DNA from 4 places in the Nonomuraea sp. B12E4 genome. Region 4 is predicted to be linked to each of the others. Evidence: riboswitches for the same ligand, from Rfam matches in the RefSeq annotation. Region 4 holds a riboswitch; each other region holds the start of a gene.
The links. Region 4 has a riboswitch for thiamine pyrophosphate ahead of thiC (phosphomethylpyrimidine synthase ThiC). Riboswitches for the same ligand answer to the same signal wherever they lie in the genome.
Positions count from the first base shown of each region.

Region 1: it holds a riboswitch for thiamine pyrophosphate, as region 4 does, so the genes downstream of both, thiD (bifunctional hydroxymethylpyrimidine kinase/phosphomethylpyrimidine kinase) here and thiC (phosphomethylpyrimidine synthase ThiC) in region 4, are expected to answer to the same signal.
Region 2: it holds a riboswitch for thiamine pyrophosphate, as region 4 does, so the genes downstream of both, ABGB18_RS22170 (FAD-dependent oxidoreductase) here and thiC (phosphomethylpyrimidine synthase ThiC) in region 4, are expected to answer to the same signal.
Region 3: it holds a riboswitch for thiamine pyrophosphate, as region 4 does, so the genes downstream of both, ABGB18_RS35165 (cytosine permease) here and thiC (phosphomethylpyrimidine synthase ThiC) in region 4, are expected to answer to the same signal.

Region 1 is NZ_JBDPME010000045.1:31,765-37,595, reverse strand. Features, by position in the region: gene ABGB18_RS46280 (LysR family transcriptional regulator) at 1-48, opposite strand, end outside; gene ABGB18_RS46275 (hypothetical protein) at 223-588, shown strand; gene ABGB18_RS46270 (hypothetical protein) at 585-785, shown strand; gene ABGB18_RS46265 (NUDIX domain-containing protein) at 829-1,344, opposite strand; gene thiD (bifunctional hydroxymethylpyrimidine kinase/phosphomethylpyrimidine kinase) at 1,350-2,153, opposite strand; TPP riboswitch at 2,145-2,240, opposite strand; gene ABGB18_RS46255 (MFS transporter) at 2,544-3,752, shown strand; gene ABGB18_RS46250 (Type 1 glutamine amidotransferase-like domain-containing protein) at 3,755-4,375, shown strand; gene ABGB18_RS46245 (beta-eliminating lyase-related protein) at 4,269-5,462, shown strand; gene ABGB18_RS46240 (hypothetical protein) at 5,619-5,789, opposite strand.
Region 2 is NZ_JBDPME010000009.1:206,966-212,796, reverse strand. Features, by position in the region: gene pknB (Stk1 family PASTA domain-containing Ser/Thr kinase) at 1-587, opposite strand, end outside; gene ABGB18_RS22180 (thiazole synthase) at 750-1,505, opposite strand; gene thiS (sulfur carrier protein ThiS) at 1,498-1,698, opposite strand; gene ABGB18_RS22170 (FAD-dependent oxidoreductase) at 1,695-3,023, opposite strand; TPP riboswitch at 3,013-3,129, opposite strand; gene ABGB18_RS22165 (FAD-dependent oxidoreductase) at 3,182-4,351, shown strand; gene ABGB18_RS22160 (Rv2175c family DNA-binding protein) at 4,382-4,756, shown strand; gene thiE (thiamine phosphate synthase) at 4,734-5,372, shown strand; gene ABGB18_RS22150 (polyprenyl synthetase family protein) at 5,526-5,831, opposite strand, start outside.
Region 3 is NZ_JBDPME010000021.1:69,938-75,768, forward strand. Features, by position in the region: gene ABGB18_RS35155 (PAS domain S-box protein) at 1-1,210, opposite strand, end outside; gene ABGB18_RS35160 (methylated-DNA--[protein]-cysteine S-methyltransferase) at 1,391-1,957, shown strand; gene ABGB18_RS35165 (cytosine permease) at 1,949-3,325, opposite strand; TPP riboswitch at 3,316-3,429, opposite strand; gene ABGB18_RS35170 (rhodanese-like domain-containing protein) at 3,503-3,826, opposite strand; gene ABGB18_RS35175 (DNA-formamidopyrimidine glycosylase family protein) at 3,865-4,743, opposite strand; gene ABGB18_RS35180 (transcriptional regulator) at 4,810-5,415, opposite strand; gene ABGB18_RS35185 (GPP34 family phosphoprotein) at 5,445-5,783, shown strand; gene ABGB18_RS35190 (LCP family protein) at 5,737-5,831, opposite strand, start outside.
Region 4 is NZ_JBDPME010000010.1:5,695-11,525, forward strand. Features, by position in the region: gene ABGB18_RS22870 (cellulose binding domain-containing protein) at 1-356, opposite strand, end outside; gene ABGB18_RS22875 (GDSL-type esterase/lipase family protein) at 313-933, opposite strand; gene ABGB18_RS22880 (universal stress protein) at 1,096-1,926, opposite strand; gene ABGB18_RS22885 (hypothetical protein) at 1,938-2,285, opposite strand; TPP riboswitch at 2,446-2,558, shown strand; gene thiC (phosphomethylpyrimidine synthase ThiC) at 2,551-4,146, shown strand; gene ABGB18_RS22895 (hypothetical protein) at 4,177-4,479, opposite strand; gene ABGB18_RS22900 (hypothetical protein) at 4,476-4,910, opposite strand; gene ABGB18_RS22905 (SDR family NAD(P)-dependent oxidoreductase) at 4,973-5,785, opposite strand.

The DNA of each region.
Region 1 (5,831 bases), on a different contig from region 4:
GCCGTGTTTGGCGACCGCCAGGAAGTGTTCGAGCTGACGCAGCTCCATTCATCTCCTCCATCGATTGCCGGGTGCTGATTCATGTGTTGGGCAGGGCAAAGTGATCAGCACGGTGATGAGCGGCCTGCTGATCGGCATCCTGCTGTCCCGCACCGTGGCGGGGGTGATCGCGCAGTTGGCGGGCTGGCGCGCGGTCTACCTGTTGGTGCCGCCCTGACGGCGGTGGTGGGAGTGCTGCTGTGGCGGCAGCTGCCGGTGCTCGCGCCGCTGACGCGGATGCGCTATCCGGCGCTGCTGGGTTCGGTGGTGCGGCTCGTCCGCGAGGAGCCGGTGCTGCGCCTGCGGATGGCCTATGGCTTCTTCACCTACGCCTCGTTCGGCGTGCTCTGGGCCAGCTACGGTTTCCTGCTCGCCCGCCCTCCCTACGGCTGGGACCAGGCGGCGATCGGGCTGTTCGCCCTCCTCGGCGTGACCGGGGCGACCGCGGCCCGCTTCGCCGGCAAGCTCGCCGACCGAGGCTGGGCCAGGTATGCGACCGGCGGGTTCCTCCTGGCCTGCGGCGCCAGTTACCTGCCGCCGCCTACATGACCGCCTACTTCCTCGGCGGCGCATCGGGCAGCGGCCTGTCGGCAGCCATCTATGCCAGTCATGGCTGGGCGGGCGTCTGCGTGCTCGGCGCCGCCTTCCCCGCCGCCGGTCTGCTGCTGTGGGTGATCGAGATGCTGGCCTCCCGGCGCGCCTCGGCCCGCCGGGCCGAGGCCCGCGCACCGGCCGTCCAGGACTGACTCTCGTGCCGGCCACACACCCGCCGCATAGGACCGGCGTGTCTCAGGGGTACAGCTCGAATGGCTCGGCGATGCTCACCTCCGCCAGGAACTCCGGCAGGAGCTGCGGCAGCCGGCGCGGGTAGACCCGATCCGTGCTGGAGCCGACCTCGGCGACCGGCCACCAGCGGAAGCCGAAGTAGTCCTCGATCTCGAAGTCCAGCATCTCCGAGCGGTCGATGTCCGGGCCGGGGACGTCGAGGCGGACGCGGACCACCACCTCGTGTTGCAGCCGCCGCGCGCCCCGGTAGCGGAAGGAGCTGTCACGCCGCCAGGTGGGAGCGCCGATCTGCGCGGGGCGGGTACGGATCCCGGTCTCCTCCCTCAGCTCCCTGATCGCCGCGTCGACATAGTCCTCGCCGTCGTCGATCCCGCCGCCTGGGAGCTCCCACCAGGTTCCCTTCTCCGGCATCGTCGGATCGCGGGTGTGGAAGAGCAGCAACCGATCGCGGGTGTCGAGGACGACGAGCCGGACCACGTCCCTCTCGATGATCGGCAGGTCGTCGGGCGGCTCGGCCATCCGCCTCACCACACCGCGTGGAAATGGTGGACGGGGCCGTGACCGCCCCCGACGCGCAGGCTGTCGGCGGCACGCAACGCGCCGGTCAGGTAGTCCCTGGCCGCTCGCACGGCGGCGAGCCAGTCCCGGTGACGCACGCGCAGCGCCGCGACCGCCGAGGACAGGGTGCAGCCGGTTCCGTGGGTGTGGCGGGTCGCGACCCTGGGCCCGGCGAGGTCGACCGGCTCGCCGCCGGCACTGAAGACGTCGACGCAGACCTCGCCGTCCAGATGGCCGCCCTTGAGCAGCACCCGCCGCGCACCGAGCGCGTGCAGCCGCCGTACCTGCTCGTGCATCTCCGCCACGGTGCGGGCCTGCGGCTCGCCGAGGAGGTCCGCCGCCTCCGGCAGGTTGGGGGTGATCAGGTCGGCGCGCGGGAGCAGCACCTCACGCAGCGCGGACACCGCGTCGGCCGGCAGCAGCCGGTCGCCGCTCTTGGCCACCATCACCGGGTCGAGCACCACGTACGGAGGAGAGAACCTGTCCAGTGCCGCGGCCACCGCGTGGATGACGGGGGCCCGCCCCAGCATGCCGATCTTCACGGCGTCCGCGGGGACATCGGCGAGCAGCGTGTCCAACTGAGCGCTGACGAACTCCGCGGGCACCTCGTGTACGCCGCGCACGCCTGTGGTCGTCTGCGCGACCAGAGCCGTGGTCACCGCCATGCCGTAGCCGCCGAGGGCGGAGAAGGTCTTCAGATCGCCGTGGATGCCCGCGCCACCGCTGGGGTCGGTGCCGGCGATAGAGAGGATTTTGGGAACGGAGGTCACCCGTGACGTCCCTTCGCTAGTGCGAACTAGATCAGGTTCTACGGGTGTGATCTCAGCCCGGCTCGCCGGGCACCCCGCGTCGCATACGAGCGTAACAGGCGCCGTAACGGTAACCCGGCTGCACCAGGTTTCGGACCCGTCACCGCCCGGCGAGGGGCAGGGGACCTACCACGGCCAACCATCGGCTACAGTGCTCATCGCCGCATGACTGAGGTGTCCTCCCTTTCGGGGTGAACCTCCGAGGACACTCGTGCCAAGCCCAGTCGACGCGGCCCGCCGGCTGATCCCTGCGGTTGCGTCCCCCGGATCCCCGCCTCCTCGAAACCACTTGGCGGGTGCGGTCCGGGTGACGGCACTGCCCCGTTGGATCGACCGGTTGGAGGAAGAACCGTGGCGTTGGAGCGTGCCCTGGTGCGGCTGCTGGAGCTGACCTGTGGCATCACGATCGCCAATGTCTACTACGCGCAGCCGTTGCTCCCGACGATCGCCCGCGAGCTGGGGATCGGCCCATCCGCGGCGGGGATGCTCATCACGGTGACGCAGGTGGGCTTCGCCTGCGGGCTGGTGTTCGTGGTGCCGCTCGGCGACATCATCGCCCGCCGCCCGCTGATCACCACGTTGCTCGCGATCGACGCCGTGGCCCTCGCGGTCAGCGCGGCCGCATCCGGGCCGCAGGTGCTGGGGGCCGCTGCCATACTGGTGGGCGCCTCGTCCGTGGTGGCGCAGATGGTGATCCCGTACGCCGCGACGCTGGCGCGCCCGGAGCACCGGGGCCGTACGGTCGCGACCCTGATGGGCGCCCTGCTGCTCGGGGTGCTGCTTTCGAGGACCTTCGCCGGGCTCGTCGCCGAGGTCTCCGGATGGCGCTGGGTCTATGGCGTGGCGGCCGGGGTGATGGCCGTCATGGCGGCGACCATGTACCGGATGCTGCCGGCCGGGGGCCGCGAGGTCGACCTCGGGTACGCCGCCCAGATGCGGGCCGTGCTGCGGCTGGCGCGCGGCGAGCCGGTCCTGCGCTGGCGGTCGCTGATCGGCGCCGCGCAGTTCGCCATGTTCAGCTGCTTCTGGTCCACCGTGACCTTCCTGTTGTCGGGCCCGCCGTTCGGCTGGAGCAAGGCGGGGATCGGCTTGTTCGCGCTGGTGGGCGCCCTGGGTGCGCTGTGCGCGCTGGGCGGCGGGCGGCTGCTGGACCGGCGGCGGACGCGCCTGCCGGTCACCGGGGGCGCGATCGTGCTGCTGGCGGGCTCCTTCGGCGTGCTCGCCGCCGGGCGGAGCAGCCTGGTCTGGCTGGTCCTCGGCGCGCTGCTGATGGACGTGTGCTGCCAGGTCGTGCACGTGACCAACCAGGCGGTCATCTACGACCTGGTCGACGCCGCCCGGTCCCGCCTGACCACCATCTACATGACCACCTACTTCTTCGGCGGTGCCCTCGGCACGGCCGTCGGCATCAGCGCCTACGACCGCTACGGCTGGGGCGGCGCCTGCGCGGCCTCGGCCGGCTTCTGTGGTCTGGCGGCGCTGGGCTGGCTGGCGACGTACCGGCACGAACGGCCCACGGCGGCGCGCCTGCCCGCGATGAGCGACCAGAGGGAGAACTGAACGTGCGGAAAGTGTTCCTCGGCTCCGCCGGACTGGGTGCCCTGCCGCCCTGGCTGGCGTCGCTCCCCCTGACGGCGAGGCACGCGGTCCTGGTGCCGACCGCGGCCAATCCGCTGCCCGCCGCCCCGTGGGTCGAGGCGGCGGACAGCCTGCTGCGGGGGGAGGGCATGGTGGTCGAGCGCCTCGACCTCGAACGGGCGGGGGCGGCCGATGTCGAACGCGCGCTGCGCGGGGCCGACCTGGTCTTCGTCGCCGGTGGGTATCCCCTGTTCCTGCTGGAGCACGTACAGCGGACCGGTTTCGACCGCGTCGTCGCGCCGGCGGTGCGCGAGGGCCGCCTCGGCTATGCCGACGTCTCGGCCGGCGCGGCGCTGGCCGCGCCGGACCTCGGCTACTACCGCGAGGCCGACGCCGCCATCGACCCCGGGGATCCAGGCGCGCCCGAATCGACGCGCGGCCTCGGCCTGGTGCCCTTCCTGGTGCTCGCCCACCGCAACCGGGGCCGGGCCGAGCGGCATGACCGGCAGGTCGCGCGGCACGGCGAGCAGGCGTACCTGTCGATCAACGACGACCAGGCCGTGGTCGTCCACGGCGGCACCTGGAAGGTGCGCGCCTCTCCGTGACCGCCCGCCGTCACGCCTGGGCGGCGGTGCTACTGCTCGTTCGGTAACCGCCATCATCCCTTCCAGCCGCGCCTTCATCAGCGACAACATGGCCGGCGCCTCGCCCGAGATAGTGCGGGCCGTCGCCGCGGCGACGGCCGGGGATGCCCCTCCCTACGGCAACGACCCCTTCACCGACAGCGCCCGCCGCAAGCTGAGCGAGATCTTCGAGCGGGACGTCGACATCTTCCCCGTCTCCACCGGAACCGCCGCGAACTGCCTGGCCCTGGCCACCCTCACTCCGCCTTGGGGCAGCGTGCTGTGTCACCCCGACAGCCACATCAACAACGACGAATGCGGCGCGCCGAAGTTCTTCACCAACGGCGCCAAGCTGGTCGGCGGCCAAGGCGACGACAGCAAGATCGACCCCGGCGCCCTCCACCAGGCGGCCCGCCGCCGGGCCGGTGACGTACACAGCGTCCAGCCGTCCGTACTGAGCATCAGCCAGGCCACCGAAAGCGGCAGCGTCTACTCCCTCGACGAGATCCGCCGCCTGGGCAGCATCGCCAGGGATGCGGGACTGCGCGTCCACATGGACGGCGGACGCTTCGCCAACGCCCTGGACCACCTCGGCGCCACCCCGGCCGAGATGACCTGGAAGGCCGGCATCGACGTGCTGTCCTTCGGCGCCCTCTCCAGCAGCAGTTTCGGCCCGAACGCCAGCAGGACGGCCGCCGCCGGGTTCCCGGGCTGCGCCGCGAAGAGGTCGCGGTGCTGGCTGCTGCGCGCCGAAGCCGGACGCGAGCCCCATGACCGGGCCCTGCGCGACCTCGTCGGTGAGCTGTCCATGCTCAGCACCGAGTTCCGCAGCCAGTGGGCCGTCCACGACGTGCGCATCCGCCACGACGGCAGCAAGCGGCTGTGGCACCCCCAGATCGGCGACCTGGAGCTGACCTACCAGTCTCTCGACCTGCCCATGTCCAACCGGACGGTGTACGGCCTCACCATCTACACCGCCGAACCGGGCAGCACCTCAGAAGAGCGGCTCAAGCTCCTGGGCAGCCTGGCGGCCACCCAGCCGGCACACCCCACCAGCCAGCCGCGTTGAAGCGCGCCGACCTGCTCACCAGCGCGGCCAGAGGGGCACTGCGAACGATTCGCCGTGCCCCAGGGGACTCCGCACCCTCCTCGTCCGCGCCCCGCCGTCGGGGGACAGCGGGAAGGTCGGGAATCTTGCCGAGCTGCCGCAGGCCCGGGGCCGGGGCTATGCGCGCCGGCCGGCGTCTATCAGAGCCTGGACCAGGCGGGCCGGGTCCTCGGCGATGCGATTGCAGACGTAGAGCCACCACTGGGTGCCGAACACGACGTACTCCCTGATCGGATGCCCGAGATCCCGCATCGTCGACAGTTGGTCGATGCCGAGTCCCCGCAGCATCTCGACCTCGTACCTCCCGGAATCCGGCCGCAGGTGCGGCTG
Region 2 (5,831 bases), on a different contig from region 4:
ACGTCGGCGGCGCCCATGGTGACCTGCTCGGGCGCCATGTAGCCGATGGTACCGATCATCATGCCGGTGCGGGTCTGGTTGGTCGCCTCGATGGCCCTGGCCAGGCCGAAGTCGACGACCTTGACCCGGCCGTCGTCGGTCATGAGGACGTTTTCCGGCTTCACGTCGCGGTGGACCATCCCGGCCTGGTGGGCCGCGCCGAGGGCGGCGAGCACCGGGATGAGGATCTCCAGCGCCTCGCGGGCGGGCAGCCGGCCGCGCTCGCGCAGGATGTCGCGCAGTGTCCTGCCGGGCACGTATTCCATCGACAGGTAGACGATGTCCTGGTCGGTGCCCTGGTCGAAGACGTGCACCACGTTGGGATGGGACAGGCTGGCAACCGACTTGGCCTCGCCGATGAACCGCCTGACGAACGCGGGGTCGTCGGCGAGCGAGCGGTGCATGACCTTCAGCGCCACCGTCCGGTCGAGCCGGATGTCCAACGCCAGGTAGACGGTCGCCATACCGCCCCGGGCGATCCGGCTCTCGATGCGGTAGCGCCTATCGAGAAGCCGTCCGACCAGGGGGTCCGCAGTCGTCGTATCCACCCGGCTGAGTTTACGGGCGTTTCGCCACTGGCAGGGCCCCGGCGCCCGAAACCGATGCTGAGACGTTCTGATCGGCACGTCGAAGCCGCCCGGCGAAACGGGCACGGCTTCACTGGCGTCCCAGCCCCGGCAGGGCGTCCTGTCGGGGCTGTGACCATTCCGTCAGGGGGTCATCGGTGAGGACGCCTCGGCGTAGCGCCTGCGCGGGATGCGGCCCGCCTGCCGCGCCAGCCGCCCCGCCACCACGGCCGCCTTCATGGCCGCCGCCATGAGATCGGGCCGTTGCGCCCTGGTGACCGCCGTGGCCAGCAGGACGGCGTCGCAGCCCAGCTCCATCGCCAGGGCGGCGTCGCTGGCCGTCCCGATGCCCGCGTCGAGGATCACCGGCACCGAGGCGGCCTCCACGATCAGCTCGATGTTGTGCGGGTTGCGGATGCCCAGCCCGGAGCCGATCGGCGCGCCCAGCGGCATCACGGCCGCGCAGCCCGCCTGCTCCAGCCGCCGCGCCAGCGCCGGGTCGTCACCGATGTACGGCAGCACCACGAACCCGTCGGCCACGAGCCGCTCGGCCGCGTCGAACGTCTCGATCGGATCGGGGAGCAGCGTCCGCTCGTCGGCGATGACCTCAAGCTTGACCCAGTTCGTGCCCAGCGCCTCCCGGGCCAGCCGGGCGGTCAGCACCGCCTCACCCGCGGTGAAGCAGCCCGCGGTGTTGGGCAGCACCTTGATGTCGCGCTCGCGCAGCACGTCCAGCACGGAGCCGCGGGCGCCGGGGTCGAGCCGCCGCATGGCCACCGTGGTCAGCTCGGTCCCGGACGCGGCCAGCGCCTGGTCCAGCACCTCCAGCGAGGGCGCGCCGCCGGTCCCCATGATGAGCCGGGAGGAGAACTTCTCCCCGGCGATGATCAGATCATCCACCTTGCACCGCCGTCAGAACCTCCACGCGGTCGCTGTCGCCGAGCACCGTCGTCTCCCACGAGCTCCGCGTGACCACCTCGTCGTTCACGGCCACCGCCACTCCGGTGGTGGCCACGGTCAATGTACGTACGGCCTGCGCCACCGTAATCCCGTCGGCCACCTCATGGGCGGCCCCGTTGATCGTCACAATCATGAAATTTCCCGAAATCTCTCTGGCGAGCACAACTCCGCCAACTCACCGTCGTCACCCACCGCCGCATCGGCCGCACCGCCTCCACCGGCCCCACCGGCTCCAGGGAAAGCGGCAGGCCCGCCCGCCGTGTCCGCCGCCACGGCGTCGGACACGAGGGCCGCCGTGAGGGGGGCCAGCAGCACGCCGCCGCGGTGGTGTCCCGTGGCCAGGACGAGCCCCGGCGTACGGGCCGGGCCGATGAGCGGCAGGTTGTCCGGCGTCCCCGGGCGCAGGCCGGCCACCACGTCGGCGACCTCCAGCTCCGTCACGCCCGGCACCAGCTCCCTGGCGTCGCGCAGCAGCTCGTAGAGCCCGCCGGCCGTCACCCTGGTGTCGAACCCCAGCTCCTCCTGTGTGGCCCCGACCACCAGCTCGCCGTCACCTCGGGGGACGAGGTAGACCGGCGAGCCGTGCACGGTCCCGCGCACGCACCGGCTGAGCAGCGGCTGCGGCGAGCGCAACCGCATGATCTGTCCCTTGATCGGCCGGACCGGCACGTCGGCCAGCTCGGTGCTCCAGACCCCGGCCGCCAGGATCACCCGGTCGCCCCGGATCTCCGGCCGCCAACCGGGTCCGGGCTGTTCGGGGTCCGCCAGGCGTACTCCGGCGACCCGCTCGCCGTCGCGCAGGAGCCCGCTCGCGCGCGCCCGTACGAGCGGCACGCCCAGGCGGTCGAGGGCGGTCAGCAGCGCGGCCGTCACCCGGCGCGGGTCCACCCAGGCGTCGCCGGGGGCCAGCAGCCCGCCGCGCACGGAGGGGGCCAGCATGGGCTCCAGGCGGCGGCACTCGCGGCCCGTCAGCCGCTCCACCCGCAGCCCCAGCTTGTCCATGAACGCCGCCAGCTCGTCCAGCGCCGCGAGGTCGTCGGCCCCGAACGCCACGTCGAGCGTCCCGTCCGCCCGCAGATCCAGCCCGGCCCGCGCCCGCGCGCTGATGCCGAACCCGCCGCCCGCGCCGTCCCCCGCGAGCCCGCCGGAGACGCCGGGATCGACATCACCCGCCGCACGCCCGCCGGGACTGGGAAGACCCGGGTCGGCGGCCGAGAAGCCCGCGTCGGCGGCCAGTTCGGCGGCGAAGGAGGGCCAGCGGCGCAGAGAGGCGACGCCCAGCCGCAGCAGCGGCCCCTCCGTGTAGGTGACCTCGCTCACCGGGGCCAGCATCCCGGCCGCCGCGTGCGAGGCTCCGCCGGCCGGGGCCGGATCCACCACGGTGACCGGCCGCCCCTCGCGGGTCAGCCGCCAGGCGATCGACAGCCCGACGACTCCGCCACCCACGATCACATCCATTCGCGCTCCCTTCGCCGGCATGATCCGGATCAGGTGTCTTGCGGTCGAAGGCCCGATGACGCCTTCCTCTCAGCCCGGTGACGGCCGGACTCCCGCGCGGCTTACGTCCCCAGCCTACGGCCTCGGTGCGACATCCAGGCACCGCCCCCGTTATGGTCATGAACGTGAACCATGTCGTGGTGGTAGGAGCGGGCCTGGCCGGCCTGCGGACGGTGGAGGCGCTGCGCGGGCGCGGATTCAGCGGCAGGATCACGCTGATAGGCCAGGAGCGGCACCGTCCCTACGATCGCCCGCCCCTGTCCAAGGCCGTGCTGCTCGGCGACGCCGACACCAGCTACGTGGACACCGATCTGGCCGCGATCGAGGTGGACTTCTGGTCCGGCGTCACGGCCAAGGCCCTGCGCCCCGGCGTCGTGGAGACGACGGAGGGCGAGCTGGGCTACGACGGCCTGGTCATCGCCACCGGAGCCGAGCCGATCAGGCTGCCCGGCGACGGCCCCCAGCACGTGCTGCGCACCCTCGACGACGCCCACGAGCTGCGGGCCATGCTGGTGCCCGGCGCCCGCGTCGCGATCATCGGCGCCGGCTGGATCGGTGCGGAGGTGGCCACCGCGGCCCGCCGCGCCGGGTGCGTGGTGACGGTGATCGAGGCCGGCCCCGCCCCGCTCGCCACCGCCGTCGGCGCCGAGATCGGCGCCCGCACCCAGCGCTGGTACGACGGCATCGACCTGCGGCTCGACACCATGGTCGAATCCGTGGACGAGGGCGGCGTGCGGCTGCTGGACGGCGAGTTCGTCGAGGCGCACGTGGTCGTCACCGGCATCGGCGTGCGCCCGGCGCTCGAATGGCTGGCCGCCGCCGACATCGACCTGCACAACGGGGTCGTCGTGGACGAGCACCTGCGCGCCTCGCTGCCGAACACCGTCGCCGTCGGCGACTGCGCCGCCTGGTGGTCGCGCCGCTGGCAGACCAGGCTCAGGGTCGAGCACTGGGACACCGCGCTCAACGCCCCCGAGGTCGCCGCCGCCACGCTGCTGGGCGAGGACATGGTCTACGATCCGGTGCCGTACTTCTGGTCGGAGCAGTTCAAGCACATGGTGCAGTACGCCGGGCACCACCCGGCCGGGGAGCGCCTCATCTACCGCGGCGACCCCGAGGGCCCGTGGTCGGCGGTCTGGCTCACGGCCGAGGAAACCCTCGCCGCGGTGCTGGCCGTGGACCGGCCGCGTGATCTCGTACAGGGGCGCAGGATCATCGAAGCCGGTCACCCTCTCGACGCGGAACGCCTGGTAGATCCAGAAGTCTCCCTACGGGATTGTGTTGTTTGAGCAAGCACGGCATGTGGTAGTTGTGGTTTCGTGACGCTTTCTGTTGCACAGATCGACCGGGAGACCGAGCAACTCGTCGACGAGTGGCTCACTCTCCCCGAAGTGGCCTCGCGCCTGGACCTATCGCTGGGGCGTGCCAAGCAACTCCTCAAGGACCACAAGCTCCTCGGAGTGCGCCGCGGGAGCGGCGGGCCTCAGGTGCCCGCGGTGTTCCTGGACGGCAAGGATGTGATGAAGGGCCTGCCCGGCACGCTGACCGTGCTGCAGGACGCCGGCTATGACGAAGTCGAGTCGCTGCGCTGGCTCTTCACCCCTGACGAGTCGCTGCCCGGGTCGCCCATCCAAGCGATCAAGGCCGGTCGCCACACGGAGGTCAAGCGACGTGCCCAAGCCCTCGGTTTCTGAGGCCCGCCTCTATCTCTGCACCGACGGCCGCCGTGACCGCGGTGACCTGGCGGAGTTCCTGGACACGGTGCTGGCTTCCGGCGTGGACATCGTCCAGTTGCGGGAGAAGGGTCTTGAGGCGCGTGAGGAGCTCGCGCTGCTCGAGGTGTTCCGCGACGCCTGTGACCGGCACGGCAAGCTGCTGGCCGTCAACGACCGGGCGGATCTGGCCTACGCCGCCCGGCCCGACGTGCTCCACCTGGGGCAGGACGACCTTCCCTTGACGGTCGCGCGAGAGATACTCGGCGACGACATCGTCATCGGACGGTCCACCCACTCCGCCGCCGAGGCTTCCGCCGCGGCCGTGGAGGAGGGCGTCGACTACTTCTGCTGCGGCCCTGTCTGGCCCACGCCCACCAAGCCCGGCCGCCCCGCGCCCGGCCCGCCGCTGCTCCGGCACGCGGCCTCGCTGGGCACCTCGCGGCCGTGGTTCGGGATCGGCGGCATCGACCTCGACAACCTGGACGAGGTGATGTCGTGCGGAGTGAGCCGGGTGGTGGTGGTGCGGGCGATCACCGACGCGGACGACCCGGGAGCGGCCGCCGCGCAGTTCGCCAAGCGCCTGGCTCAGCGCTGACCCCGGAGGGGCGCCCGGCACGGCGCCTCGCCGGCGACGGCCCGCCGAACGCGGTCCCCGCCTGCCCGCCGCTCAGCGCGGGCAGGCGGGGCCGGTGGCTCCCCATCGCCGGGTCGGGGACATGCCGGCGGCGGGCGGGGCTTGTGGAGGCGGTCAGGTCTTGCGGCTGGTGGCGGCGATGGCCAGCTCGGTGAGGGCCGCACGGGCCTGCGCCGTGACCGGGGCCGCGTCCAGGCCGGCCAGGGCCCTGGTCAGGTAGTCGCCGATCAGGTCCTCGCACTCCTGCAGCGCGCCCGTCTCGGCGATGATCTGCCGCAGCGTCTCCACCCCGTCCTCGTCCAGCCCCGGATCCCCGAGCAGGCGCCGCACGGTGTCCGCGGCGGACGGCGAGGCGGCCGCCAGCGTACGGGCGACGAGCATCGTGCGCTTGCCCTCGCGCAGGTCGTCGCCCGCGGGCTT
Region 3 (5,831 bases), on a different contig from region 4:
GCGTACGCAGCTCGTGGCTGGTCGTGGCCAGGAACAGGTCCTTGGCCTCCTCCAGTTCCTTGGCCGTCGTCACGTCGCGGAAGTCGATGACCACCTCGCCCGTCTCCTCGATCCGTGCGCTCACCACGTCCAGCCACCGCCCGATCTCCATCTGGAACGTGAGCTTCCGCCCCGGCTCCGGCAGCGGGAACGGCGGCGGCCCGCCGATGACGGCCTCGGCGGAGAACGCGGTCAGCTCGGCGGCCGCCGGATTCCAGCGCACCACGCGCCCCGCCCCGTCGAGCACGGCGATCCCGTCGGCGCTCGCGTCGAACACGGCCCGCTCGTGCGCCCGCTGCCGCACCGCCTCCTGGTAGGCCACCGCGTTGCCCACGGCGATGCCCGCGTGCCCGGCCAGCAGTTCCAGCAGCTCCAGCTCCAGATGCCCCGGCGTGCGCCGGGAGAACAGCGCATAGAGAGCCCCGTACGGCCGCCCTCCGACCGCCGCCAGGCCCAGCGCGATCGTGTGCAGCCCCGGCAGCCGCGCCCACACCAGATTGCTCAGCCCCTGCGACTCCAGCAGGACGGTCTTCCCGGTGCGTAACAGTTTGTCCACCAGGCTCGTACGCAGGTCCGTGGTGGTCCCCCTGAGCGTCTCCGGCAGCCGGTACGTGCTCACCAGCCGCAGCCGATCCTCCTCGATCAGCACGAACCCGCCCGCGTCGGCCCCGGTGAGCTCCGTGAGGCTGGCCGAGATCCGGTCGAGCACGGCGGGCAGCTCCAGCTCGGAGTTGATGTCGCCGACCACGTCGGTCAGCCGCCGGACCAGCCTGGCCCGGCGCGCCATCCGGTTTCTGGCCATCTCGTCGGCCCTGGCCAGGTAGTGCACGCAGACGTAGCCGGCCACCGCGCTGCCCAGCCGCAACGCGCTGATGTCGACCCGCACGTCCAGGAGGGTCCCGTCGCTGCGGAAGCGTTTAGTACGCAGGGAGACCTGGCCTCCGGTGCGTACCCGCTCCAGCACGGCGTTGTGCTCGGCCACCAGCTCGCCCGGCACGATCGGCGCGCGCCGCCCGAGCATCTCCTCCGCCGTCCAGCCGAACAGCCGCTCGGCCTCGGCGTTCCAGACCAGCACGCCCTGATCCCGGTCGAGCGCCACGACGGCGTTGGGTGAGCTGGCGAGCACCGCGCGAGCGATCTCGTCGTCACTACCGGCCCATTCGTCCCCCACACCTCCATAGTGCCCGTGGCGCGGTGAGTCCGTCGGGCGATCCGTCCGATACGCTGCGAGCACCGCACAACACAGTTGCGGGCACCGCACCACACAGTGCGGGCACGGCACAACACAACGGCGGGCACGGCGATTCGCCCGCGGTGCGGGCATCGCGGCTACACGCGGGAGGGTGACGGAATGTCGAGCGGTGATCTCGATGCCCTGCTGCGGGTGACCTCCAGCACCTACCGAGGTGAGACTCCGCCCGACATCGCGTTCGGCACCTACGACGGTGCCGTGGGCAGGCTGGTGCTGGCCGTGACGGGCAAGGGCGTCGCGGCGTGCAGCTTCGAGCCGGAAAACAGCGTGTACGAGCTGGTCACCAGGCATGTGGGCACGTTCATCGGGCCCGAGCCGGGCCGGCTCGACCCGGTGCGCAGGGAGCTGGACGCCTACTTCTCCGGCCGGCTGCGCGCGTTCACCACCCCCGTGGACTGGGCGCTGGCCACCACCTTCGCGCGCACGGTGCTGCAGAAGACCATGGCCGTCCCCTACGGCACGACCACCACGTTCGAGGAGATCGGCCAGAGCATCGGCCGGCCGCGCGCGTTGCGGGCGATCGGCAACGCGCTGGCCTCCAACCCCGTCTGCGTGATCGTGCCCTGCCACCGGGTGGTGCGCGGGGACGGCACGCTCGGCGACTACGCGGGCGGTCCGGCCGCCAAGCAACACCTCCTCAACGTCGAGCAGCGCGCCTCAGCCTGACCGCCCTGCCCGCGCGGCCTCGGAGCCGGGCTCGGAGCCGGCCGCGCGGCGCCGCCGCGGCCAGCCGACGGCCAGCGTCACCAGCCCGGCCACCAGGGCCGCGCCCAGGGCGCCGTTCATCCACGGCTGCCGGGTGAACCCGATCGCCTCCCGTACCGAGGCCCACAGGGCGTCCCAGCCCTCCACAGTGAGGCTGGAGGTGGTCAGCCAGTACGCGAGGAAGCCGAGCCCCCACGGCACCAGCATCGACCAGCGCGACGGCGCGTCCTCGCCGGTGTTCCAGCGGGAGGCGCCGCCCAGCACGAAGTAGTCCACGGCGAGCACCGCGAACATCGGCACGAACACCGCCCCGATCACCGACAGGAACGCGCCGTACGAGGTGACGTCCACGACCAGCGCGATGGCGACGGTGAGCACGCCGATCGCGGCGGAGAACGCCCGCCGGTCCACCCTGGGCATCAGGTTCTGCAACGAGACCGTCGTGGAGTAGACGTTGGCGAAGGACTGGTCGGTCTCCCGCAGCACCAGGATGCCGAAGAACAGCGCGCCCACCGGCACCGCCACGAAGGGCCCGAACACCGACGTGCTGTCGGCTCCCACCGCCGCCGCCCCGGCGATGGCCACCGCGTACACGCCCAGCCCCAGGCAGGCCACCTGCGCCAGCGTGTAACCGCCGACCACCCCGGTGAACGCGGCCCTGCTCGACCTGGAGTGCCGGGCGAAGTCGGCCGCCATCGGCACCCACGACACCGACAGCGCGATCACGTAGTCCACGGCCGGGGCGAACGCGGTCCAGGATCCGCCCGCGTGCACGGGGGCGTCCGAAAGGAAGAACCAGGCGAACCAGAGCATCGACACGATCACCCCGACGGTGACGTAGCGGCGCAGCAGCCGGATCGAGCCGAGCGGCCAGATCGTGAGCGCGGTGGTGAGCACCCCCGCCACGATCACCCACACCTGGTAGGGCACCCCGCCGAAGATCGCGGAGGCGGCCTTGGCGATCACCCACAGCTCGAACGCCCCCCAGCCGAGCATCTGCACGACGTTCAGCACCGTGGGGACGTAGGAGATCCGGGCCCCGAACAGCCCGCGCAGCAGCACCATCGCCGGCTGCCCTGTCTGGGTGCCGGGGATGGCGGACAGACCCACCATGGCCGTGCCGATCAGGCTGCCGACCACGGCCGCCAGCAGCGCGGCGCCCAGGCTGAGCGGCGCGTTGCCGAGCGGGTCGAGCAGGAACATGGCCCCGGAGAAGCCGAGGAGGCTGACACCCAGGTTGGCCCAGAGCGCGCCCTGGTCGAGCACGCCCAGTGTCTTCGGCGGCCGTCCTTCGAGAGTCAGGGGAACTTCGTTGACGGCATGCGACATCGCACACTCCCTACGCCGGCATTATCCGGACAGGTTCAGGCGGTCGGCAGCGGATCAGTTGCTGCCCTCTCAGCCCGGCACCCCGAGCTCCCGCGACGATCTGTAATTGGCGCCCTCATCATGCCCTAATGACGGCGAAACCGCCATAGTGGGCGTTGTCTCACCGTACAAGCCGCCTCACGCGACGAAAGGCGGCTGCCCGGTCTCGCTGACCATCGGGCGCCGCGCCGACTCCCATGACTGCATGCCGCCGCCGACGTTGACCGCGTCTCGTCCGAGCTGGGTGAGCCAGGCCGCGACCTGCATCGATCGGCCGCCCACCCGGCACACGACGTAGACCGTCCGGTCGCTGGGCACCTCGTCCACCCGGCCCTGGATCTGCGTCATGGGGATGTGCACGGCCTCGGGGGCGTGCCCCGCCACCCACTCCTCCTGCTCCCGCACGTCGAGCAGGTAGGCGTCGGACGGAAGGGCACTGGGGTCGATCTCAGGAACGCTCATGACTCCATCATCTCGCGTCCGGCACGGGCCCCGACCACCTACTTGAGCAGCCGGGACAGGCGGCGGTCGGCCAGCGGTTTCCCGCCCGTCTGGCAGGTGGGGCAGTATTGCAGCGACGAGTCGGCGAACGACACCTCGCGGATCGTGTCGCCGCACACGTCGCACGGCTGCCCGGCCCTGTTGTGCACGCGGAGGCCGGACTTCTTCTCCGCCTTGAGATCCTTGGCCGCCAGCCCGTGCGCCCGCTCGACCGCCTCTCCCAGCGTGGTGACGATGGCCTCGTGCAGGTCGGCGATCTGCGCGTCGGTCAGCGTCGCCGCGATCTTGAACGGGGACATCCTGGCCGCGTGCAGCACCTCGTCCGAATAGGCGTTCCCGATGCCCGCGATCACCTTCTGGTCGCGCAGCAACCCCTTGATCTGCGTACGGTTGCCGCCCAGGATGCGCTTGAGCGCGGCCACGGTGAACGACTCGTCCAGGGGGTCGGGGCCGAGGGCGGCGACGCCCGGCACATCGTCTGGATTTTTCGTGACATAGACGGCCAGCCGCTTCTGCGTCCCCGCCTCCGTCAGCTCGAACCCCGGCGCCAGCCCTTCCTCATCGGGCGCCAGCCGGACCCGGACCGCGAGCGGGCCCTTGCCCGGGCGGACGGGCTTGGCCCCCGAGAGGTCCTCCCGCCAGCGCAGCCATCCCGCCCGGGCGAGGTGGATGATCAGGTGCAGCCCGTCGCAGTCGAGGTCGAGGAACTTGCCGTGCCGCGACACGCCGGTCACCGTGAGCCCGCCGAGCGCGGTGGCCGGCGGGTCGAACGTCTTGAGCGCCTGGAACGCGACCACGTCGACGCCCAGGATCGTACGGCCCACCGCCCGCTCGCGCAGGAAGTGGACCAGCGACTCCACTTCGGGAAGTTCCGGCATGCCACCAGAGTACGGTCCCCATGAGCCCCGGCCGTCCACAGCCTGTGGACAACCGGGCGCGAGGGGCTAGGGCACGCTCCAGAAGGCCAGCTCGTGCGCCATCCCCTCGGTGAACAGCGCCTCCGCCCGCGCCGGATCGGGGCCGGCCTCGTCGATCATCTGGGCGATCCGCACGGTGAGCGCCTCGAACCCCGGGTCCGCGTACGTGTCCACCCAAGCCCGATATCTCGGTTCAGCAGGCGGATTCTTAGCCAATATCCGCCCAAGGTTCGAATATCCCCACATACACGGATAAAGCGCAGCCAACCCCTCCCCGTAGGACGCCGCCGACTCCAGCAGGAACCTCGTGTACGCCTCACACGCCGGCCCCTTCACCGCCCCCTCCAGATCGGCCCCGAACTCCGCCGACATCGTCCGGTGCAGGCTCAGCTCGTCGTGGAAGGTCGTGTGCGCCAGGTCCACCAGGTCGCCCAGGTGCGCGGCGGGCGCCTGCCAGGCCAGCCGGGCGAACACCCGCACGTAGTCCAGCAGGAAGAGGTAGTCCTGCTCCAGCCACGACCTGAACACCGGCTCGGCCAGGTCACCCCGCCCGATCCCGGCCACGGTGGGATGGTCGAGCTGCTCCTGGAGCAGCGGCCGGCCGATCGCGTGCAAACGTTCCGAGACAGTCATGCCTGGGAGGTTAGTGTCGAAGGACCTGCGTGCGGATCGCCGGGAAGTTCCTCGCCCACTCCGACCACGACGGAAGGCGGCTCGTCAACCCCATGCAGCTCGACCCCGCACTCGCGGGCGCCCTGCCGGCCGAGCACGCCGTCGCCGGCCGCGTCGAGCTGTCGGACAAGAAGCCCCGGGTCACGGATCCCTCCCCGCTCGGCCACCCCGAGCTGGACGCCACGCCGGCCCGCATCGCACAAAGCCGGCCATCTCGCCCCGACAACACGAAGCCGGGCACCCGACGGTGCCCGGCCACGTTGTTTCGGCCGACCGACCGCCTCAGGCGGCGTCGAGGATGTCCTGCGGCACCGGCTTGTCCTCCTTGAGCGCGTTGAACAGCGCCAGCGCCTTCGCCCGGTCCCACTTGACGGCCG
Region 4 (5,831 bases):
CCGCCGGCGCTCAGCGTGCCGCCCCAGATCTGGGTGATCTGCTGGCCGCCCGCGAACGTCCACCGCACCGTCCACGAGCTCCGCGGGGCGGTGCCGGTGTTCCTGACGGTGACCTCGCCCTGGAAGCCGCCCTGCCACTGCCCGGTGTTGCGGTAGGTGGCCGTGCACCCGCCGGGCGGCGGCGTGACGGTGGGTGTGATGGTGGGTGTGACGGTGGCTGTGGGGGTGGAGGTGCTGGAGAGGGCGCTCACCAGCGCCGGATACCACTTGTCGGACATCTTCTGGTCGCCGGCGGCGTTCGGGTGCACGCCGTCATAGGTGTCCGTGCTCGTGCTGAACCCCGTCCACTGGTCCACCACCGTGATCGGCGACCGCTGGGTGGAGGTGGTGGCGGCCCAGCTGGGGATGGCGTTGTTGAAGTTCACGGTACGTTGGGCGCAGTCGGGGCAGGTGGACGGGTTCATCGGGATGATCTTGGCGACCCAGGATCTTCATGTTGGGGTTGCTGGCCCGCATCTGGTTCACCAGCGTCGTGAACGCGCTCAGGATCGTCGCCGGTGCGATGTTGCTCCACACGTCGTTCGTGCCGAAGTGCATCAGGACGATGTCCGGCCTGGTCGCGGCGAGCCAGCCGGGTAACTGGTTCTGGTTGGCCACGTTGGTGGCCAGGAAGCCGCCGTGGCCCTCGTTGTCGCCGTCGTACGAGACCCCGCAGCCCTGCGGCGGGAGCGTGCCGACGAAGTCGATGTCGGTGTGGCCGGTGCTCTGTAACCTGTTCCAGAGCAGGGCCCGCCAGCAGCCGGGGGATCCGGTGATCGAGTCGCCCAGCGGCATGATCCTGATGGGCGCGGCGCCGGCCTGCGAAGTGGTCGCGATCAGCACCGCCGCGGCCAGAGCCAGCATCGCCGCCAGCACGGCGGTGGTCCTGCGCATCGTCTGCTCCCGTCGTCGCCTCGCCTCGCCGCGCCGTCGCACGGAGGGGCTCACGCGTCCTGGTCTTCGCGCGAATCGTAGGATCGCCTGGGGGCGGGGGAAAGGCAGGGCGCTGTTCGCAGGCTGGTGACCTGCGGGGACGGCGGGAGTGGCGTGTAACTTTCAGTGGATCACGGCGAGCGGGCAGGGTGCGTGGTGGAGCATGGCCTGGCTGATCGAGCCCATGAGCATCCCGGCGAGCTGGCCGTGCCCGCGCGACCCCACGACCAGCAGCTCGGCTCCCGCCGCCGCCTCCCTCAGCACCTCGACGGGGTGGCCGTGCACGACCTCCGCCACCGCGTCCACGCCGGGATGCGGCCCCCGGTGCCCGGCCAGCAGGTCCTGCAGGGCCCGCAGGTGCCTCTGCTCGCCGTCGCGGTCGGCCGGCTCGAAGCCGCCCGGATGCGGCCAGGCCCAGGACTGTACGGCACGCAGCCGCGCACCCCGCAGCTCCGCCTCGGTGAAGCCGAAGTCGAGCGCCCGCATGGATCCCGTGGAGCCGTCGACCCCGACCACCACCTCGGCCCGCGGCGCGGAGGGCCGCTCGTGGACCAGGACCACGTTCGTACGGGCGTGCGCGGCCACCCCGTAGGCGACCGAGCCGATCAACAGCCCGCGTACGCCGCCGATGCCGCGACTGCCCACGACCAGCAGTTCGGCCCCCTGGGCGGCCTTGATCAGGGCCGCGCGAGGGTCGCCGGGCAGTAGCTTGGTCTCCACGGTGATGCCCGGCCGCTCGCGCAGCGCCCGGTCCCTGGCGGAGACGAGCACCGACTCCGCGCCCTCGCGCATCCACCGGCCCACCTCGGCGTAGTATCCGGCGGTCTCCTCGCACACCCACTTCGGCACGGTGTGCGCCACGATCAGCGGCGCCTGGCGCAGCGCCGCCTCCGTGGCGGCCCAGCCGACGGCTTCCAGTCCGGTGCGCGAGCCGTCCGCCCCAGCGATGATCAAGGTTCAGCTCCTCAGCCGAAGGCGTAGCACTCGACCTCGGCGCGGCGGTATGACAGCCCTCTGCCTACGGCTTCCTGGGCGCACGTGCGTTGGGCCTTGCTGAGATATAGCGTGCCGCAGACGGTCACGCCGGAGTAGGTGCGGCAGTCGAGTGATTTGTCGGGTTGGCCGATGCGGTAGTCCGCCTTGACCGCCGCACGGCAGCGTGTCATTCCCATGCTGGAGTAGCGGCACTGAGCGATCAGGACGGCGTACTGCTCCTTGCTCACTTCATGCTGTTCGATCCCACCCCCGGAGGCGGCGGACACGTTGAACGTGGCCAACACCGCCAGGCCTGCGACCGCGGCGATATCTTTCATGTTCCCCCTGACGGGACCGTACCGCCCAGGGTGATCGTCAAACCTGAGCGCTCCCGGACCCGCTGCCCGGGCCGTCATCCGAGAAGGCTCGCGGCGCTAAATCCTGTTATTTCGTGAAATGCCCATGTTTCGGGCGCAGTGAGGGTTGGGTACGATCACCGCCGTCCAACGCGGGAGCCCGGTGCGGACCGGGCTGAGAGGACGGCTGACAGCCGCCGACCGCCAGAACCTGCTCCGGGTAATGCCGGCGAAGGGAGTTTGCGCGATGAGCAGCGCGCGCTTTTCCAAGATCTACACCGGTGACCTGCGTGTGCCGATGCGCCAGGTCCGCCTGTCCGACGGCTCTGCTGTGAGGCTGTACGACACTTCGGGCCCGTACACCGACCCTGACGTCGAGACCGACGTCAGGCGGGGCCTGCCGCGCCTGCGCGAGGGCTGGATCGCCGAGCGCCGGGCGGCGGGGCTGCCCGTCACGCAGGTCGCCTGTGCCAGGCGGGGGCTGGTCACCAAGGAGATGGAGTTCGTGGCGGTGCGCGAGGGGATCGCGGCTGAGTTCGTACGCCAGGAGGTCGCGGCCGGTCGGGCCATCATCCCGGCGAACGTCAACCACCCCGAGACCGAGCCGATGATCATCGGCCGGAACTTCCTGGTGAAGATCAACGCCAACATCGGCAACTCCGCCGTGACGTCCTCCATCGAGGAGGAGGTCGAGAAGATGACCTGGGCGACCAGGTGGGGCGCGGACACGATCATGGACCTGTCCACCGGACAGGACATCCACGAGACCCGCGAGTGGATCCTGCGCAACTCGCCGGTACCGGTCGGGACCGTGCCCATCTACCAGGCGCTGGAGAAGGTCAAGGGCCGGCCGGAGGAGTTGTCGTGGGAGGTGTACCGCGACACGCTGATCGAGCAGTGCGAGCAGGGCGTGGACTACGTGACGGTGCACGCCGGGGTGCGCCTGGCGTACGTGCCGCTCACCGCCCGCCGCAAGACCGGGATCGTCTCGCGCGGTGGCTCGATCATGGCCGCCTGGTGCCTGGCGCACCACCGCGAGAGCTTCCTGTACGAGAACTTCGACGAGATGTGCGAGATCCTGGCCCGCTACGACGTGTCGTTCTCGCTCGGCGACGGACTGCGGCCCGGGTCGATCGCGGACGCCAACGACGAGGCTCAGTTCGCCGAGCTGCGGACGCTCGGGGAGCTCACCCGGATCGCGCGCGCCCATGACGTGCAGGTGATGATCGAGGGTCCCGGTCATGTGCCCATGCACAAGATCAAAGAGAACGTGGACCTGCAGCGCGAGCTCTGCGACGACGCGCCGTTCTACACGCTCGGGCCGCTCGTGACGGACATCGCGCCGGGGTACGACCACATCACCTCGGGCATCGGGGCCGCCATGATCGGCTGGTACGGCACCGCCATGCTCTGTTACGTCACCCCCAAGGAGCACCTGGGCCTGCCGGACAAGGACGACGTCAAGACGGGTGTGATCACGTACAAGATCGCTGCCCACGCGGCGGACCTGGCCAAGGGGCACCCGGGGGCGCAGGCGCGGGACGACGCCCTGTCGGACGCGCGGTTCGAGTTCCGCTGGGAGGACCAGTTCGACCTGTCGCTGGATCCCGACACCGCCCGGTCCTTCCACGACGAGACCCTGCCGGCCGCGCCCGCCAAGACGGCGCACTTCTGCTCGATGTGCGGGCCCAAGTTCTGCTCGATGCGGATCAGCCACGACGTACGCAGGTACGCGGCCGAGCACGGGATGAGCGAGGAGGCGGCGCTGGAGGCGGGGCTGGCGGAGAAGGCCGAGGAGTTCACCCGCCGGGGCGCCTCGATCTATCTGCCTGTCGTGGACTAGCCGGTCGGCGTGCGCGGGGGCGCCTGCCGGTCAGCGCCCCCGCAGCACTTCGAGGATTCTGATGCTGCCCACCTCGCCGCCGTGCCAGAGACGGTATTCGGCCGACGGCCGGACGTAACGGACGGCGTCCGCGTACCAGAACTCCGCTTCGGCGTGGACGTCGTTGTCGTCGGGGCGCAGCGTGACCCGCTCCGGGATGTCGAGTTCGAACCCGAGCAGGCGCGGGCGGCCGTCCGGCTCGGTGTCTATCCAGGCCAGCAGGGAACGCGTGGGCAGCGGCATGGGCTGCCGCAGGCCGGGGGCCCGCAGGGAGACCTTGGCGCGCACGGTCATTTGATGATCCGTAGAAGTTTGATCGACCCCATGAACCGGGCCCGCAGGAAATACGCGGCTTCCTCCCTGCCCGGGGCGATCGACTCGGCCTTGGCCAGTTGGCGCGCGTCGATCTCGGCCTGCGTCACCACGTATTCGCCCCAGCCCCGCCGGAACCGGGCGGCGGAAACCGTTTCCGCGCCTTTGGGATTGCCGAGAAGTCCCGTCAGCGTCAGCGGCCGGCCCGGCGAGGAGGCGAGGATCTTCGGTCTGCGGTCGTTCCGCAGGCTCTCGGCCGGCACGTGGGCGTGCCCGGCCTCCGGATAGCTGCCGTAGATGATGGGCATGGCGGCCGTCGGGCCGCCTCCCGCCGTCGCGCCGCTCAATACGACGGCGGCGCCACTGCCGGCCAGCGCGGCTGACGCGGCGACCAGCACCCATTTACGCTTCATGGCCTTCTCCCGCCGTGGGGGTCCACAGGGGTGTACGGGCGGAGAAGGCTGTGGGGTTCGGATTACCCCGGATCCTGGAACGGCTCGGATTCCAGGGCGGCCACGAGGCGCGACATTCCGGCCAGCCATCTGTCCGGGTCGTCGGCCTTGCGGCGTACGAACTCGGTGACCTCGGGGTGCGGGAGGATGTGGAAACGTTCGGCGTCCAGGCCCTCGATGACCGTGTCCGCCACGTCCGAGGGGTCCAGGATGGTGCCCGAGGCGGCCACGGCCCGGGCGGTCAGGTGGCCCTCCTCAAGGCCGCGCTCCAGCATGGCCGTCCGCACGCCCTGCGGGCACAGGACGCTCACCTTGATGCCCTCGGGCCCGTAGTGCATGGCCAGCCACTCCGCGAAGGCGACGGCCGCCGTCTTCGTCACCGCGTAGGGCGCGTCGCCGGGGCAGCCGATCAGGCCGGCCGCGGAGCAGGTGTTGAGCAGGTAGCCGCCGCCGCGGGCGACCATGGACGGTATGACGGCGCGGGCGGCGTACACGTGGGCCAGCACGTTCACCCCGAACAGGGCGTTCCACTCCTGGTCGGGGGCGTCCAGGCCGTGGCCGCCGATGATGCCGGCGTTGGAGCAGAACAGGTCGACGGGGCCGAACCTGGCCTTCGCCACCTCGGCCACCTCGGCCACCTCGGTCTCCGAGGAGACGTCCGCCCGGACGGCCGTGGCGCGGTCGCCGATCTCCTCGGCCACCGCCCGCGCGCCGCCTTCGTCGAGGTCGGCGATCACGACTCCGGCGGCGCCCTCGGCGGCGAACCTGAGGGCCAGCGCCCGGCCGATCCCGCCGGCCGCCCCCGTCACGACCACGACTTTGTCTCGTACGCGCATGAGCGTTCCTCCCCGGCCGCTACCAGAACATGATTCTACGGGTGGG